Regions from separate parts of the Nocardioides marmoraquaticus genome, predicted to be linked through region 2. Evidence: predicted binding sites of a transcription regulator. Region 2 holds the regulator's gene; the other holds the start of a gene.

Region 1 (8,444 bases), 110 kb from region 2:
GTCTTCGAGTCCCGCGCCCACGAGGTGGTCTCGCGGCGCCGCGGCCGGGTCGTCAAGACCCTCGGCGACTCGGTGCTCTTCCTCGCCCCCACGCCCGCCGACGGCGTCGACATCGCCTGGGACGTCGTGCAGGTCATCGGCCGCGACCCCAAGCTGCCCGACGTGCGCCTCGGGCTGGTCACCGGCTCGGTGACCATGCGCATGGGCGACGTCTACGGGCCCGCGGTCAACCTCGCCTCGCGGCTGACCAACGTCGCCCGTCGCAACCGAGTGATCACCGACGTGCACACCGCCGAGGTGCTGCCGGGCGAGCGCTACGAGACCCGCACCCTGCCCGCGCGACCGGTGCGGGGGTTCGGCGAGCTGCAGCCGGTCGCCGTACGACCGACGCGGCGGCCCTGAGCCGCGCGTGAGGCCGGCCCGGAGCCCTACAGGAAGTCGACGGGGTCGAAGTCGTCGATCTCGATGACCCGCAGGCGGGGCAGCGTGGTGTTGAACGCGCCGACCTCGCGCTCGAGGTCGAAGAACTCCATGCCGCGGCGCTCGAGCGACCGGTAGCCGTGGTGGCGCAGCTCCTCGAAGCCGACCTGGCCGACCCGGCGGGTGCCGACGAGAGCCTCGAGCTGGGGCAGGAAGTCGCCGTCGTTGCTGACCAGCACCACGTCGTCGTCGCGGTCGGCGAGCGCGTCGAGGGTGCGCTGGATCGCGATGTCGACGACCTTGTCCTGCGGGCCGCCGCGCAGCGGCACCGGCGTGTAGCCGATCGCGACGAGGGCCTGCACGAAGCTCATCGGCATCTCGTCCTTGACCGCCAGGAAGAACAGCCCCCGCGCGGGCGGGCCCCACTCGCGGGTGACGTAGTCGAGCACCCGCTCCCAGCGCGGCCGCTCGTCGGGGTGCGGTCGGCGTCCGAAGATCGAGGTGCCGAGGGTGGCGTCGATGTTCTCGCCGTCGACGAGCACGTAGGACTGCCGCTCGGCCGCTCCGGGTGCCCCCGCTGCCGCTGGTGTCATGGCCGGAGCCTACGACGCCCGACCGGCGGCGGGTGCCGCGTGGAATAGGCTCCGGGCCGTGGCTGACGAGACCGCTGCCCTCGCCCCGACCGTCGCCGTCATCGGCGGCGGCCAGCTGGCCCGGATGATGGCCGAGCCCGCCGCCGCGCTGGGGCTGCCGCTGCGGCTGCTCGCCGAGGCCGAGGGCGTCAGCGCCGCGCAGGTCGTCCCCGACCACGTCGTCGGCGACCACACCGACCTGCCCACGCTGCAGCGGGTCGTCGAGGGCTGCGCGGTCGTGACCTTCGACCACGAGCACGTGCCCACCGACCACCTGCGCGCGCTCGCCCAGCAGGTCGCCGTCCACCCCGGCCCCGAGGCCCTCGTGCACGCGCAGGACAAGGCGGTGATGCGCGACCGCCTCGGTGCCCTCGGCGTGCCGTGCCCCCGCCACGCCCGCGTCGGCTCCGTCGACGACGTCGAGGCCTTCGGGCTGCCCTGCGTGCTCAAGACGACCCGCGGCGGCTACGACGGCAAGGGCGTGTGGTTCGTCCGCAGCCGTGCCGACGCCGAGGCGGCCGTGGCCGCCGCGACCGAGCAGGGCCGCGAGCTGCTGGCCGAGGAGCTCGTCGACTTCCGCCGCGAGCTCTCCGCGATGGTGGCCCGCTCGCCCTCCGGCCAGGTGGCGGCGTACCCCGTCGTCGCCAGCACCCAGCGCGACGGCATCTGCCACGAGGTGGTCGCCCCGGCGCCCGACCTCGACCCGGAGCTCGCCCTCGAGGCCCAGCGGATCGCGATGAGGGTCGCCGGCGAGCTCGACGTGACGGGCATGCTCGCGGTCGAGCTCTTCGAGACCCGTGACGGGCGCGTCGTCGTCAACGAGCTCGCGATGCGTCCGCACAACACCGGTCACTGGACCCAGGACGGCGCCGTGACCAGCCAGTTCGAGAACCACCTGCGGGCCGTGCTCGACCTGCCGCTCGGGGCGCCCGACGCCCGCGAGCCGTGGACGGTGATGGTCAACATCCTCGGCGGCGAGCGCGAGACCGGGCGGCTGTACGACGGCTACCCGCACGCGATGGCGCGCGACCCGCGGCTGCGGGTGCACCTGTACGGCAAGGGCCTGCGACCCGGTCGCAAGGTCGGACACGTCAACGCCTACGGCGACGACCTCGAGGACTGCCTCGAGCGGGCGCGGCACGCCGCCGCCTGGTTCGCCGGCGACCTGGGGGAGGAGAGCGAGTGAGCACCGAGCCGCTGGTCGGGATCGTGATGGGGTCGGACTCCGACTGGCCCGTGATGAAGGCCGCCGCCGAGGCCTGCGACGAGCTAGGCGTCACCTGGGAGGCCGACGTCGTCTCGGCCCACCGGATGCCCGACGAGATGCTGGCCTGGGGCCGCTCGGCCGCCGAGCGCGGCCTGCGCGTCGTCGTCGCCGGCGCCGGGGGAGCCGCCCACCTGCCCGGCATGCTCGCCTCGGTCACCCCGCTGCCCGTCGTCGGCGTCCCCGTGCCGCTGAAGCACCTCGACGGGATGGACTCGCTGCTCTCCATCGTGCAGATGCCCGCCGGCGTGCCCGTCGCGACGGTCTCGGTGGGCGGCGCCCGCAACGCCGGCCTGCTCGCGGCCCGCATCCTCGGCGTCGCCGACGACGACCTGCGCGGTCGCATGGTCGACTTCCAGGCCTCGCTGCGCGACGCCGCCCACGCCAAGGGCCAGGCCGTCCGCGACGCCGCTCGCGGGTCGCAGCGGCGTACCGGCTTCTAGGCCCGGCCTCCGCGTCGGGGCCTCCGTGATCGGTACGTCGACGGGTCTCGCGGCTCGGGCCTGGCGGCCCTCGCACCTCGACCACCGGGGTGGAGCGGCCGGTGGCGTGGGGGATGGTCGAGGTGCCCGAGCCCCTGGGCGAGGGCCGCGAGACCCGGGGAGCCGGTGACGGCGGCCCCATCAGCCCGGGCCTGAGCGGGCGGGTACGTCGCCGGGTCTCGCAGCTCGGGCCTGGCGGCCCTCGCACCTCGACCACCGGCCAGGAGCGGGCCGGTGGCGTGGGGATGGTCGAGGTGCCCGACCGAGCCCCTGGGCGAGGGCCGCGAGACCCGGTGAGCCGGCGACGGCGCCATCGAGGGGCTCGACTGCCCTCGCACGGCCTCGCGCCTTGACCGCCAGAAGGCCGTCCACATGCTGTCGTACACCTGTTCGAATGCGTCATCGCAGTCGTAGGATGGGGCATGGCCCGCACCACCGACGACACCCCCACCACCGTGGGGTCCGCCGACCCGTCTGACGTGCCGCGCCACCCTGTCGCTGACTTCACCCGCCGCCTTCGACGCCGGCTCGACCAGCTCGCCGCACCGTCCGCCCGACCGGTGTGGGCGATGCGGGCCGAGGAGCTGCGCGAGACCCTGCTCGACCTCGCCACCGCCCAGGCGCAGCTCGACGCCCTGCGACTGACGGTGATGGCGGAGGCCGAGCGCAACGGTTCGATCCTCGACCCCGGCGACAAGACGACCGCCGACTGGTACGCCCGCCACACCCGCACCCGCCGCAACCTCGCGCGCGCCGACCTCCGCCTCGCCCAGGCATGCGACGACGCCATGCCCCACCTCGCAGGCGCCATGGCCACCGGGCGGGTGTCGCTCGACCAGGCCCGCGCGATCAAGCGGTCGCTGGACCTGCTGCCGGTCACCGGGGAGTTCGCGGTCGACGGCGACCAGCGCGAGGCCGCGGAGGCCCACCTCGTCGATCTCGCACGGCACCACGACGCCGGCGACCTCGACCACCTCGGCCGACGCCTCTACGCCGTCATCGCACCAGAGGCCGCGGATGCCTACGAAGGCCGGCTCCTCGAGGCCGACGAAGCCCGCGCGGCGCGCAAGACCACCCTCAAGATCTGGACCGACCACCAAGGCCTCACCCACGGCCGCTTCCGCATCCCCAAGCTGCACGGCGCCATGCTCACAAAGGCCCTCGACGCCATCATGTCGCCACTGCGCGAGCACGGTCCGTCGGTCGAGCCTGCCGAGACCACTCGATCGTCGGTCGAGCCTGTCGAGACCACCGCGACCGACGCCGACCCGCACGACACCGACCCGCACGACACCCGTCCCGTCACCGTCCGTCGGGGCGAGGCGTTCTGCGAGCTCCTCGAACGCCTCTCGGCCTGCGACCTGCCCGCCACCGCCGGCGGCGACGCCACCATCGTCGTCACCCTGCAGCGCGACGACCTGGTCGCCGCCCTCGACACCGCCGGCGTCGCAATCCTCGACACCGGACACCGCATCTCCGCAGGCGAGGCCCGACGCCTCGCCTGCCGCCACAAGCTGGTCCCCGCCGTCCTCGACGGTGCCTCCCACGTCCTCGACCTCGGCCGCAGCCGACGCCTCCACACCAAGGCCCAACGACTCGCCTTGAGCACCACCCAGGGCGGCTGCACCGCCGAGCACTGCGACGTCCCCGCCGCGAAGTGCCACGCCCACCACGACACCCCCTGGTCCCAAGGCAGCACCACCGACACCCACACCGGACGACTCCTCTGCGGCCCCCACCACCGCCGCGTCCACGACCCCGCCTACCACCACGAACGCCTCCCCGACGGCACCATCAGGTTCCACCGACGGCCCTAGACCGGCGGGAGGAGGTCGCGCCCTTCGTGGCTCGCTCCCCTCGCGCGGAGGTCGCGCCCTTCGTGGCTCGCTCCGCTCGCACCTCAGGGAGCGGTGTCCTGGGGTGTTCGTGCCCCGGGGGCGGTGTATTGGGGTGTTCGTGCCCCGGGGGCGGTGTCCTGGGGTGTTCGTGCCCCGGGGGCGGTGTCCTGGGGTGTTCGTGCCCCGGGGGCGGTGCCCTGGGGTGCTCGTGCCTCGGGGGGCGGGGGGAGAGGCGGGTCGTCAGTCGTCGCGGACCCGGCCCCGCAGCCGCTTGACGTCCGAGCGGCGGCGCTTGCCCTCGACGCGGCGACGCTGCGAGCCGCGGGTGGGCTTGGTCGGGACGCGGGTGAGCGGCGGCGGTGCCAGGGCATCCCGGAGCCGGTCGGCCAGCCGCTCGCGCGCGGCCAGCCGGTTGCGGTGCTGCGAGCGGTGCTCGGAGGCGGTGACCACGAGCACCGCCCCGAGCCGGCCGACCGCCCGGGCGCGCTGGGCGTCGTCGAGGGCCCGTGTCGCCGTCAGGTCGAGCTCGACACCGACGCGGCTGTCGGTGGTGTTGACCGACTGGCCGCCCGGGCCCGAGCTGCGGGAGAACCGCTCGACGAGATCGGCGGCGGGCACGACGAGGCCGCGCGGCAGCCCCGGACCGGGGCGCAGTCGCAGGTCGAGCTCGCCCGTCACGGCCCGGTCACTGGCCCCGCCGGCGCCACTCGATCGCCGGGCAGGTGTCCATCACCATCGGCACCCCGGCGGCCCGGGTGCGGCCGAAGGCCGCCTCGTCGACCACGCCGAGCTGGAACCACACGCCGCGGGCGCCGATCGCGACCGCCTGGTCGGCGAAGTCGCCGGCGGCCTCGGAGCGACGGAAGACGTCGACCACGTCGACCGGGAACGGCACGTCGGCCAGGGCGGCGTACCCCTGCTCGCCGAGCACCGTCGGCGCGTCGGGGTGGATCGGCACGATGCGCTTGCCGCGCGACTGCAGCAGCTCGGCGATCGACCAGGCCGTGCGGGTGCGGTCGGTCGACAGGCCCACGACGGCCCAGGTCTCGCAGTCGTCGAGCATCAGGCTCACGGCCTCGGGGTCCTGCCAGTCGGCGGTCATGCCTCCAGTGTCCTCCCTCGGCGCGACCTAGGCTCGAGGGCGTGCCCACCGCGTTGCTGACCGGCCTCGTCGAGCCGTCGACACTCGCGCCGTTCGTGGAGCAGGTGGGCTGGGGCGTCGGTCGTCAGGTCGTCCGACGGCTGCACGCCGACGGGGTCGAGGTGGGCGTCCTGCTCGACGAGCTGCCCGACCGCGCCGAGGCGCCGGGGTGGGCGGCGTACGCCGTTCTCGAGGGCCGCACCGCGGTCGCCGTCGCGCTGGTGCACCTCGCGGGGGAGCGGGCGACGTACGTCGGCGACGTCGTCGCGCCGACGGCCCCGCCGGGCACCCGTGAGGCGCTGCTGGTGCGCGCGCTGCACGACGCGGGCGCGGCCGGTGCCGACGTGCTGCAGGTCACGCAGCCGGGGGTGGGACTGGCCGGTTGGCCCCACGCTAACGATCGTTAACATCGGCGGCATGAGCGACGGTCACCCGATGTACGCCCTGTCCGAGGAGCACCAGGCCATCCGCGAGGCGGTGCGGGCGGTGGCGACCGACAAGATCGCGCCGTTCGCCGCGGCGGTCGACGAGGAGGCGCGGTTCCCGAGCGAGGCGCTCGCCGCCCTGCGGGCCTCCGACTTCCACGCGCCCCACGTGCCCGAGGAGTACGGCGGGGCCGGTGCCGACGCGCTGGCGACCGTGATCGTGATCGAGGAGGTGGCCCGCGCCGACGCCTCGGCCTCGCTCATCCCGGCGGTCAACAAGCTCGGCTCGCTGCCGGTGCAGCTGGCCGGCTCAGAGCAGCTCAAGAAGAGCTACCTGACCCGGCTGGCGGCCGGCGACGGCGGCTTCTCCTACTGCCTCTCCGAGCCCGACGCGGGCTCCGACGCCGGTGGCATGAAGACGCGCGCCGTGCGCGACGGCGACGACTGGGTGCTCGACGGCGCGAAGCGCTGGATCTCCAACGCCGGCCCGGGCGAGGGCGAGTCGGAGTTCTACACCGTGATGGCGGTGACCGACGCCGACAAGCGCACCCGCGGCGGCATCTCGGCCTTCGTGGTGGAGCGCTCCGACGAGGGCGTGTCGTTCGGCGCACCGGAGAAGAAGCTCGGCATCAAGGGCTCGCCCACCCGGGAGGTCTACCTCGACCAGGTCCGGATCCCCGGCGACCGCATCATCGGCGAGGTCGGCACGGGCTTCGCCACCGCCATGCGCACCCTCGACCACACCCGCATCACCATCGCGGCCCAGGCGGTCGGCATCGCCCAGGGTGCCCTCGACCACGCCCTCGGCTACGCGCAGGAGCGCGAGCAGTTCGGCAAGAAGATCGCCGACTTCCAGGGCCTGCAGTTCCTGCTGGCCGACATGGGCATCAAGGTCGAGGCCGCACGCCAGCTGACGTACGCCGCCGCGGGTCGCTCCGAGCGCGGCGACAAGGACCTCACCTTCTTCGGTGCGGCCGCCAAGGCGTTCGCCTCGGACACCGCGATGCAGGTGACGACCGACGCCGTGCAGGTGCTGGGCGGCTACGGCTACACCCGCGACTACCCGGTCGAGCGGATGATGCGCGACGCCAAGATCACCCAGATCTACGAGGGCACCAACCAGGTGCAGCGCATCGTCGCGGCCCGTCAGCTCCTCGCCGGGATCCAGTCACGGCTCTGAGCCGCTGACGGTGGCCGCGGCGAGGCCGAGGGCTCGCCGGGCCATCGGTTCGGCCCGGGCGCGGTCCTGCGGGACGAGCCCGACCCGCGTGCGGCGGTCGAGCAGGTCGTCGACGTCGGTTGCGCCCTCGTGCGTCACGGCGAAGACGAGCTCGGCCAGGGTCACGCCCTGCGGGCCGGGGGCCAGCAGCTCGGTCTCGGGGAGGCCGGTGACCTCGACGGCAGTGGCGAGGACGAGCGCGGCCTCGGTGCCGAAGCGACGCACGAGCCGGGGTGGTGCGGCGAGGCGCGCCAGGTGCTCGCGCGTCGCCGCGCCCAGGAGGGGCAGGGTGCGGGTCCGGCACGGTCCGGTCGCGAGGCCGACGGCGTCGACGGCGTCCTCGGCCATCCGGCGGTAGGTCGTCAGCTTGCCGCCGACGACCGTGACGACGCCGCTGGGCGAGATGAGCACGGCATGCTCGCGCGACAGGTCGGCGGTCTCCCCGCCCGCCTGCAGCAGGGGACGCAGGCCGGCGTAGGTGCCGACGACGTCGGGTCGACGCACCTCGACCTCCAGGACCGTGTCGACGACGTCGAGCAGGAACCCGATCTCGGCCTCGGTGCCCTGCGGCACGTCCGGGACGTCCCCGTCGGTCTCCTCGTCGGTCAGGCCGACGTGGACCGTGCCGTCCGGCTGGGGCAGCGTGAGGACGAAGCGGCTCGTGCTGCCCGGGACCGGGATGGTCAGGGCGGCGGTGAGGCCGGGGACCGACGACGACCGCAGCACCAGGTGGGTGCCCCGTGACGGCTTGAGCCGGACGTCGGGGCTGACCGACCCCGCCCACACCCCGGTGGCGTTGACGACCGCGCGGGCCGCGACCTCGTGGGTGCGTCCGGTGCGCTCGTCGCGCAGCGTCGCGCGGGTGCCGGTGGCCGTCAGGACCCGCGAGCGGGTGCGGACCTCGGCGCCGTGGTGCGCCGCCGTGCGGGCGAGACAGGTGACGAGGCGTGCGTCGTCCTCGAGCTGGCCGTCGAAGGCCAGCAGCCCGCCGCGGAGCCCGGAGCGCCTCAGGCCGGGCGCCAG
Region 2 (8,444 bases):
GGCGTCCCGATGCTGCCGGCGTACGACGCCGTGGTGGTCGACGAGGCCCACGAGCTGGTGGCCCGCGTGACCCAGGCGGCCACCGACGAGCTCTCCGTCGGTGACGTCGAGCGCGTCGTCACGCGGGCCGACCGTCACGTGGCGGAGCGCGACGGTGGGTCGTCGTCGGCCGACGCCCTCGGCGACGCGGCAGACGCGCTGCTCGACGCGCTGGCGGCAGCGCCCGCGGGCCGGCTGGCCCCGCCGCCGGAGCAGCTGACCGAGGCGCTCGAGCAGATTCGTGACTCCGCGCGGGCGGTGGTCTCGGCGCTGCCGAAGGACAGCGGCGACAGCCCCGACCCGGCCGTGGCCCAGGTGCGCGGCTGGGCCCAGGAGCTGTTCGAGACCGCCGGCCGGATGGCGGCCGCCTCCGAGCGCGACGTGCTCTGGGCGGCCGACCGCGCCCGGGTGCGTGGCGGCAAGGTGCTGCAGGTGGCGCCCCTCGACGTCGCCGGCCCGATGCGCGACGGGCTGCTGGCCGACAAGACGGTCGTCATGACCTCCGCGACCCTCAAGCTCGGCGGCGACTTCGACGCCGTGGCGGCCTCCCTCGGGCTGTGGCCACGGGAGCGGGTCGTCGCCGCCGGCCCGGCCGTCACCGACGAGGACCGCGAGGGGGAGCCCTGGGCCGCGCTCGACGTCGGGTCGCCCTTCGACTACCCCCGCCAGGGCATCCTCTACGTCGCCCGGCACCTCCCGCCCCCCGGGCGCGACGGGCTCGGGCCCGCCCAGCTCGACGAGATCACCGAGCTGGTCGACGCCGCCGACGGCCGCACCCTCGGGCTGTTCTCGAGCCGTCGGGCGGCCCAGGCCGCGGCCGAGCACGTGCGCGACGCGCTGCCGCACCTGACCACCCTGGCGCAGGGGGAGGCGCAGCTGCCCGAGCTGACGCGACAGTTCGTGGAGGACCCGCACACCAATCTCTTCGGCACCCTGGGGCTGTGGCAGGGCCTCGACGTCCCGGGGGAGACCTGCTCGCTCGTCATCGTCGACCGGGTGCCGTTCCCGCGGCCCGACGACCCGCTGCTCTCCGCCCGTCAGCGGGCGGTCGACCAGCGGGGCGGCAACGGGTTCATGCAGGTCGCCGCCACCCACGCGGCGCTGCTGCTGGCGCAGGGGTCGGGTCGGCTGATCCGCACGACGTCCGACCGCGGCGTCGTCGCGGTCCTCGACCCCCGGCTGGTCACCGCACGCTACGGCGGCTTCCTGAGGGCCAGCCTGCCGCCGATGTGGCAGACCCACGACGGCGCCGTGGTCCGGCAGGCGCTGCGTCGCCTCGCCGGCTCCGCCGCACCGGCGAGGGTCAGCGGGCGGTGACGATCCTCGACGGTGCCGAGGCGGGGGAGGTGCCGGCCGGGTTCACGGCCTGCACCACGAGGCGGTAGCGCCCCTTGGGCAGCCGCACCTCGACCGCGGTCCGGCTCGGGGAGACCAGCGGGGTCGTGTAGCGGCGCACCACCCGGTTGCGCGAGTCCAGCCGCGAGGCCGTGATGCGGTAGCCGGTCAGGGGGCTGCCGCCCAGTGCTGTGGGGGGCGACCACCGCAGCGTCACCGACACCGTGCCGCCCCGTCGGCCGGAGCCGGCCGCTCCCATGACGGGGGCGCCCGGCGCGCTGGCGGGCGTGCTGGTGGGCGTGCTGGTGGGCGGCGCCGACGGGGACGAGGTCACCGGGGCGTCTGCGGACGGAGTGCCGGTAGCGGGCGTCGCGGATGGCGTCGAGGACGGGGTGGAGGAAGGTGTCGTGCTCGGGTCCTCGGGCGATGGGGAGTCGCTGGGCGTTGCCGTCGGCGTCGGCGACGGGAGGGCCGGTGCGTCGCAGCTGGTGGCGGTGAGGCGGTAGCGCCCGAGGCTCCCGTAGTCGCTCCAGCCGAGCATGTCCCGGTTGGTCGCGCTGCCCGAGCCCGAGCCGTCGACGCGCAGGAAGTAGGTGCCGGGGGGAAGCGACGTGGTGAGCGCGGCGTCCATGCCGATCGTCCGCCAGGACCCCGTGGCGGTGTCCCAGGTCTGGGAGTGGGTGGTGGTGGGCGCGTTCGACGCCAGCTGCGTCCCGGCACTCGAGAGCAGGTCGAGCCGGACGTCGAGCGTGCCCTGGGGACCGATGCCGTTGGCGCGGGCGTCGAGCGAGAGCGTGCACGCCACGTCGACCCGGAAGACGTCGACGTCGTTGCGCGTGCTGATGACGCCCTCGACGTCGTACGACGTCGAGGCCCCGAGGTCGGTCGCGGAACCGGGACTGTCGGCGTGGTCGTCCTGGACCAGGGGCAGGTTGTTCCGGGTGATGATCGCGAGGTCGTCCTCGGTGTTTGTCGCGCCGCCGTACTCGCCCCTGCTCCAGTGGCTGACGGCCCGCTGCGTGCCGCCGCCCATGATCGGGCCCCAGCGCCTGCTGCCGAAGGTGTACTCCTGGACCACCCCGTTCTGGTCGGGACCGCCGTCGTGGTCGAGACCGACGTTGTGGCCGACCTCGTGGGACACCGTCTGAGCCACGATGGTCGGCGCGGTGCGCGCGAAGTCCGTGACGAAGACCCACGCCGGCTGGTAGTAGGCGTTGGCGTCGACCTTGCCGAAGGTGTTCAGGCCCGCGACGCCGGCGCAGTCGCCGCACAGCGCCGACTGCGCCGCCGTGGAGCTGGTGAGCACCACCCGGCTGCCGTAGGTGGTGTCAGCGGTGCCGGTGCGCGTCCACGCGTCCCTGCCGGGGTCGCGGGTGGTGACGTTGACGTCGAACGGCGCGTAGGTCTCGGCGACCTGGCGCCACACCTGCCGGACGAAGGCGAGCTCGGCCGCGTCGAAGGTGGCCGGGTCGCTGCCGGACTGGTTGAAGCCCGGGTGGTTGCCGTTGGGCACCGCGGTGTTCCACGTCGTGCCGCTCACGTCGGCCCCGTCGACGTCGAGGAAGATCGTGCGGGAGGCTCCCGGCCTGCTCTGCAGCGAGAGCGCGTCCTGCGTCGGGTCGACGACCCCGGGCGTGGGGACGCTGCCCAGCGTGCTGCCGGCCTCGGCCTGCTGGGTCGTGGACCCGCGAACGGTCGCCGCGGCCCGTTGCGGAGCCTCGAACGCCGGTTCCACCACGTAGACGTGCCCCTCGACCGACACCCGGACGGTCTCGTCGCGCAGCAGCTGGGCGAGCCGGCCCGGCGACATCGCGTTGCGCTCGGCGACCTCGGGCACGAGGTCGCCGCGCCGCGCGAGCAGCTGCTCGCCCGACAGGGACCGCGGCAGGATCTCGTCGTACTCAGCGCGATCGGGAGCGGCTGCGGCCTGCTCGACGGACGCTTCGCCGGTCGTGGTCGTGGTCGTGGTTGTGGTCGGACCGGAGCCGGCCTGCGCGACAGCCGAACCGGCGTCGGCCAGCTCGGGCACGCACGCGAGTCCGAGGGCCAGAGCGGCGAGGACGGCCGCTCCGCGGGTCAGCACGGGGTGGATCACCCCGAGATGATGACCCGAAAGGACCTAGTTGCGTCCGGAATGTCGGAAATTGGTGAGGCGGATGACCGGCCGGCGCTCCCGGTGCGGGGCGCCGGCCGGACCGGTGGGACGCGTGGGGTCAGACGCGACGGAGCACGGCGGTGACCTTGCCGAGGATCGTGGCGTGGGTGCCGTCGATCGGGTCGTAGGCGTCGTTGTGCGGCAGCAGCCACGGCGTGCCGCCGCGGCGCTGCAGGGTCTTGACGGTGGCCTCCCCGTCGAGCAGTGCGGCGACGATGTCGCCGTTCTCGGCCGTCTGCTCCTTGCGCACCACGACGTAGTCGCCGTGGCAGATCGCGGCGTCGATCATGGAGTCGCCGCTGACCTCGAGCAGGAAGAGCTCGCCGTCGCCGACCAGCGAGCGGGGCAGCGGCATGACCTCCTCGACCTGCTCCTCGGCCAGGATCGGCACGCCGGCCGCGATACGGCCGAGCAGCGGGACCTGGGTCGCCTCGGGCGCCGCGTCCCCGATCCCCGTGGGGTCGAAGGGCGCCTCGTCGGCGCTGGCGATCGCGCGGCGGGCCGCCATCAGCTCGGGGATGAACACCTCGAGGGCACGAGGGCGGTTGGGGTCGCGGCGGATGAACCCCTTCTGCTCGAGGACGCGCAGCTGGTGGGCGACGCTCGAGGAGCTCGTGAGCCCGACGAGGTTGCCGATCTCGCGGATGCTCGGCGGGTAGCCGCGCTTCTCGATCGACTCGCGCAGCACGTTGAGGATCCGCTGCTGGCGAGGGGTCAACCCCGTCAGGTCGGGCGCGGAGTCGGGCAGCTCGGAGACCGAGCCGCGGTCGGTGGGGGTGGTCTCGCCCGTGCGTCGGGAGCTCTGCCGTGACATGCGCCGCACGCTAGTGCTCGACCGGGTCGACTTCAAACACATGTTCGAAGCGTGTCGTCGTGGCGCGGCCGCACGTGTGCGAGCAGCTCGCTGGCAACGGGTCGTCACAACGCGGGTCCGACCTCTTGCATCGTTCGAACAGACGTTCTACGCTCGTACACATGTTCGAACCGCTGCCGGTCGGATCCACCTTGTCGGTGGTCGCGACTAGACAGCAGTCACGACAGCAGGGGTCGCCCTCCACGCTCGGCCACCAGGGCCGAGCACTTTCCCCGAGCGAGGTAGAGCGATGAGCACGATGACGATCAGCCCCCACACCATGGGTCGCGGCACGATGCCCGTCCGGGTCCGCCTGACCCGCCGCGGTCGCGCGGTCCTGACGCTGACCTTCCTGGGCGTGCTGCTGGCCCTGATGCTGACGGTCGGCGGCTCCTGGGCCACGGCCACGCTCACCGACGGGGGCGGCACCACCGAGCCGGTGGGAGTCGTCGAGGTGCAGACGGGCGACACGCTGTACGACATCGCGGCCTCGGTCGCCGCGCCGGGCGAGGTCCGTGAGATGGTGCTGCGGATCCAGGAGCTCAACTCCCTCCCGGGTGCCGAGATCTCCGTAGGTCAGCGCCTGGCCGTTCCCCGCGGCTGAGCCCGGCCCGTCCGCCACGGGCCGCTTGCGGCGCAGACGGTCTCCTCGACCCAGACCGGCAGCGCCAGGGGAGAAGTGGGGTGGGTTCCGTCCGGACGGAGCCCACCCCCTTCGCACGTCCGGGGGCCGTCGGTCGCCTCAGCAGCGCGCCGCGCCCGCCGCGAGCAGCCACTGGGCCGCGGCGTAGGTCAGCATCACGGCGCGTTCCGCCCAGGGGGCCGGACCGTCGAGGACGAAGGTGCGCGCGCCGAGCACCCCGTCGCTCATGAGGAAGAGCACCCCGCCCGCCGCGAGCCGTGAGCGAGCCCCACTGGGCAGGTCGTCGTCCAGGTGCGTGGCGGCGGCTGCGGCGGCGATGAGCAGGGCGGCGTACGCCGCGACGGGCGCGCCCAGTCCCGGCTCCCGGCGGGCCGCAGCGTGCGCGAGCAGCGGACCCAGCGACGTCCCCACGGCGAGCACGGCGAGGGGCAGCGGCCCCACCGGTGGCTGGTGCGAGCGGTGGCGCAGCAGCCCGGCGAGGCACGCGGCGTGGCCGGCGGCGAAGGAGCCGAGGCCGAGGAGGAAGGGCCGTCGACCCTCGCCGAGCAGGGCGACGTCGCCGGCCCAGCCGGCGACGAGGGCGACCCTCATGTGGCGGATGAGCGGGCCGTCAGGTCGCGCAGCGAGCTGTCGCGCAGCCAGGGGCACGAGGGTCGGCTTGGTGACTCGCCGCGCGCGTCGCGCCCACGGCTCCGGTCGCCCGGCGAGCCAGGCGTCGGTCATCGTCACGGCGAGCGGGTGGCCCATGCGCGCAGTCTGGCGGCACCAGGGGCTCAGCGTCGGCCGGACAGCGCCGGCACCGCTTCGGCCACGCGCAGCGCGGTGGTCGGTCCGGTGGTCGTCACCGTGCCTGCGACGGGGCGGGAGGGGCCGCCGTCGAGCGACCAGGTCGCACCCCAGGTGACCACCACGCGGTGCCGCACGGTGACGCGGGCGTCGGCGTAGCGGTGCACCACGTCCTTGCTCGGGTACGGCGCCCCCGCCGTGCCGGTGGTCGCAGCCGTTCCATCGCCGAACTCCCACCGGAACGACTCCGGAGCGATGTCGAGGCGCACCGACCGGCCCAGGATCGACACCGTCCGCGAGAACCCGTCGGCCTCCGCGAAGAAGATCGTGTCGAAGTTGACCAGCGTCTTGTCTCCCGGCTGCGTCACCGACCTCAGCTCCGGCACCGGGATCCTTCGGAAAGCCTCTAGCACCATCGCGTCGGTCACCTGCGGGGGAGCCGGTGCTGCGCCCGCCGCGGCGGGGGGTCCCGTGCCCGAGCAGACGAAGCCGCCCGGCGTCTCGCTGGTCGGGGTCACGGTCCACTGGCGGTACTGAGTCGATCCGGGTTCGCACGTGCTGGTTGGGCATACCGGGGCGCCCGTCACAGCGTTGTAGGCGCCGGAGTCACATGCGGTCCGATACTCGACGCGGATGGACGGAGTCTGCGTGCGGACATCCCTCGAGTCTTCCCTGGCTGTCGCGGCGGGACGGCTAAGTGGTGGGGCGATGCTCGATTGTGTGGTTGTTTGGCTCCAAATGTCGTACTGGTCGCCCCCGCCTCTCACACCGGTGCCGTCATTGGCGAAAGCCGGTGAAGTTGCGAGAGCCGCTAGTAGCACGGCCGTAAATAGGAACTCGCCCCTCATGACTCCGGGTCCAGAGCGCCGACAACCCAGCCGTCCTCCCAGGAGAGCTGAAAGGCTTTCAGGACGTTCTTTCGACCAGGAAAACGCTTCGGCTGAGCGTCCTCGCTCTCTACGAATATCTGTGGCTGATAGTTCACCGATGCATCAACGAAAGCGATTCCAGCTCTCGTTCCGTAGTACCGAAATCTGAAGGGTGTCCAGCCGCCCCCGTCGATTCGGCCACCGTCGGCGTAGGTCTTGTCGATCCCGTCGGCAATGCTCAAGCAGCGAGTACAACTACTCGCGAAGGTGTTTCGGAACCCCGTGGTGTCTCCGGTTGAACCGGCGTAGCTCATTGATTCGAGGAACCACTTCACAGCGGCTGTGGCGCCAGCCTCTGTCCGCTCACGCACGGCCGCTGGGCGCGATGGTGCGCGTGGTGGCGGCTCGGACGCGGTCGTCTCGGACGGCGCAGTCGGCGGAGGGTCGCTGGCTTGAGGGGCGCCGCCGCAGGCGGCGAGGAGTGGCAGGAGCAGCGCGGCGGCCAGGGTCTGGCGCGGTCGTCGCATCGTTCACCGTCCCGAGTCTGGAGAGGTCGACGGGACGGTAACTACCCGAGCCGTGCTCGCGCTACACCCCCCGTGCCGACCTGTGGACAACTGGTGTCGCCGCAGGTCAGCGGGGTGGGGCGGGTGGTGCGGATGTGATCAGGCGCGGTGCCGTGGGGCGCTCCGCCCCGGAGGGCCGGCGGCGTCACGGTCGGCCGCGACCCGGTTGCGCAGCAGTCCGACGAGGGCGGCGTACAGCGCGGCCACCGCGCCGAGCGAGCTGGCGACGAGCAGCAGCCAGGAGCCCGTGGCCGGCTCGGCGTCGCGCAGCGCGCGGCCCTGCGTGACGGCGGCGGCGACGAGGCCGACCCACACCAGGAGCGGGAGCGCGACGCGGGCGGCACGGCGTACGCGGGGGCTCACGGGACCTGATTGTGCGCCACCGGACCGCCGGCACGCCCGTCGCGGTCCACAGGCCGGCTCGGGAGGACGTGCTGCGGGGTCGCGACGGGCCGCGCACGCCCTGCGCCCGGAGCTCATCGAGCTCGTCGACCAAGGTGGGCGGCCCACCGTTTCGGATCGGTACGAGCCGCTGACCTGGGGCGATGGCGACGGCCGTGACGCTCGGCGGTGGTCCGCGAACGGGCCGCGTCGGATCGTGGGCGCGCCACGGTTGCGCCGTCGGGGGACCGCGGTCTACGGTTCACAACATCTAGTACTTACACCGCTGTGGTTATCCACATCTTGGGTCACAGGCAGCGGGGGTTTCCCCACAGACACGAGCTCGTCGTCCACACGGAATCCACAGCCCGACCCCCATGTTCTACCCACGAGAGGAGCGAGTCGCGTGCACTGTCCGTTCTGTCGGGACAAGGACACGCGGGTCCTGGACTCGCGGGTCGCGGAGGACGGCTGCTCCATCCGTCGGCGTCGCGCGTGCTCGTCGTGCGAGAAGCGGTTCACCACCGTCGAGCAGATGCAGCTGACGGTGGTCAAGCGCAGCGGCGCGACCGAGCCGTTCACGCGCGAGAAGGCCGTGGCCGGCGTGCGCAAGGCGTGCAAGGGCCGTCCGGTGGGCGAGGACGACCTCGCCCGTCTGGGGCAGAAGGTGGAGGAGGCGCTGCGACAGGCCGGCTGGGCGGAGGTGCCGGCCCACGAGGTGGGTCTGGCGATCCTCGGTCCGCTGCGCGAGCTCGACGCCGTCGCCTACCTGCGGTTCGCGAGCGTCTACAAGGCCTTCACGAGCGCCGACGACTTC

The links. Region 2 encodes LexA, which represses DNA repair genes until DNA is damaged. Its sites were predicted from a motif close to TCGAACANNTGTTCGA; they were not measured.
Region 1: a site for LexA is predicted at 3,177-3,192, ahead of ACYU8I_RS07650 (HNH endonuclease signature motif containing protein). Genes of this name have one in related genera too.

What each region holds. Positions count from the first base shown of each region.
Region 1 covers NZ_BAAHAA010000007.1:156,056-164,499, forward strand. Annotated here, with positions in the region: gene ACYU8I_RS07630 (adenylate/guanylate cyclase domain-containing protein) at 1-402, shown strand, start outside; gene ACYU8I_RS07635 (NYN domain-containing protein) at 429-1,013, opposite strand; gene ACYU8I_RS07640 (5-(carboxyamino)imidazole ribonucleotide synthase) at 1,072-2,238, shown strand; gene purE (5-(carboxyamino)imidazole ribonucleotide mutase) at 2,172-2,759, shown strand; gene ACYU8I_RS07650 (HNH endonuclease signature motif containing protein) at 3,221-4,615, shown strand; gene arfB (alternative ribosome rescue aminoacyl-tRNA hydrolase ArfB) at 4,877-5,314, opposite strand; gene ACYU8I_RS07660 (CoA-binding protein) at 5,322-5,738, opposite strand; gene ACYU8I_RS07665 (hypothetical protein) at 5,780-6,184, shown strand; gene ACYU8I_RS07670 (acyl-CoA dehydrogenase family protein) at 6,195-7,382, shown strand; gene ACYU8I_RS07675 (glycerol-3-phosphate dehydrogenase/oxidase) at 7,371-8,444, opposite strand, start outside.
Region 2 covers NZ_BAAHAA010000007.1:42,770-51,213, forward strand. Annotated here, with positions in the region: gene ACYU8I_RS07120 (ATP-dependent DNA helicase) at 1-1,356, shown strand, start outside; gene ACYU8I_RS07125 (fibronectin type III domain-containing protein) at 1,343-3,469, opposite strand; gene lexA (transcriptional repressor LexA) at 3,588-4,343, opposite strand; gene ACYU8I_RS07135 (LysM peptidoglycan-binding domain-containing protein) at 4,633-4,986, shown strand; gene ACYU8I_RS07140 (lysoplasmalogenase family protein) at 5,125-5,772, opposite strand; gene ACYU8I_RS07145 (hypothetical protein) at 5,799-6,197, opposite strand; gene ACYU8I_RS07150 (DUF6318 family protein) at 6,656-7,207, opposite strand; gene ACYU8I_RS07155 (hypothetical protein) at 7,346-7,609, opposite strand; gene nrdR (transcriptional regulator NrdR) at 8,034-8,444, shown strand, end outside.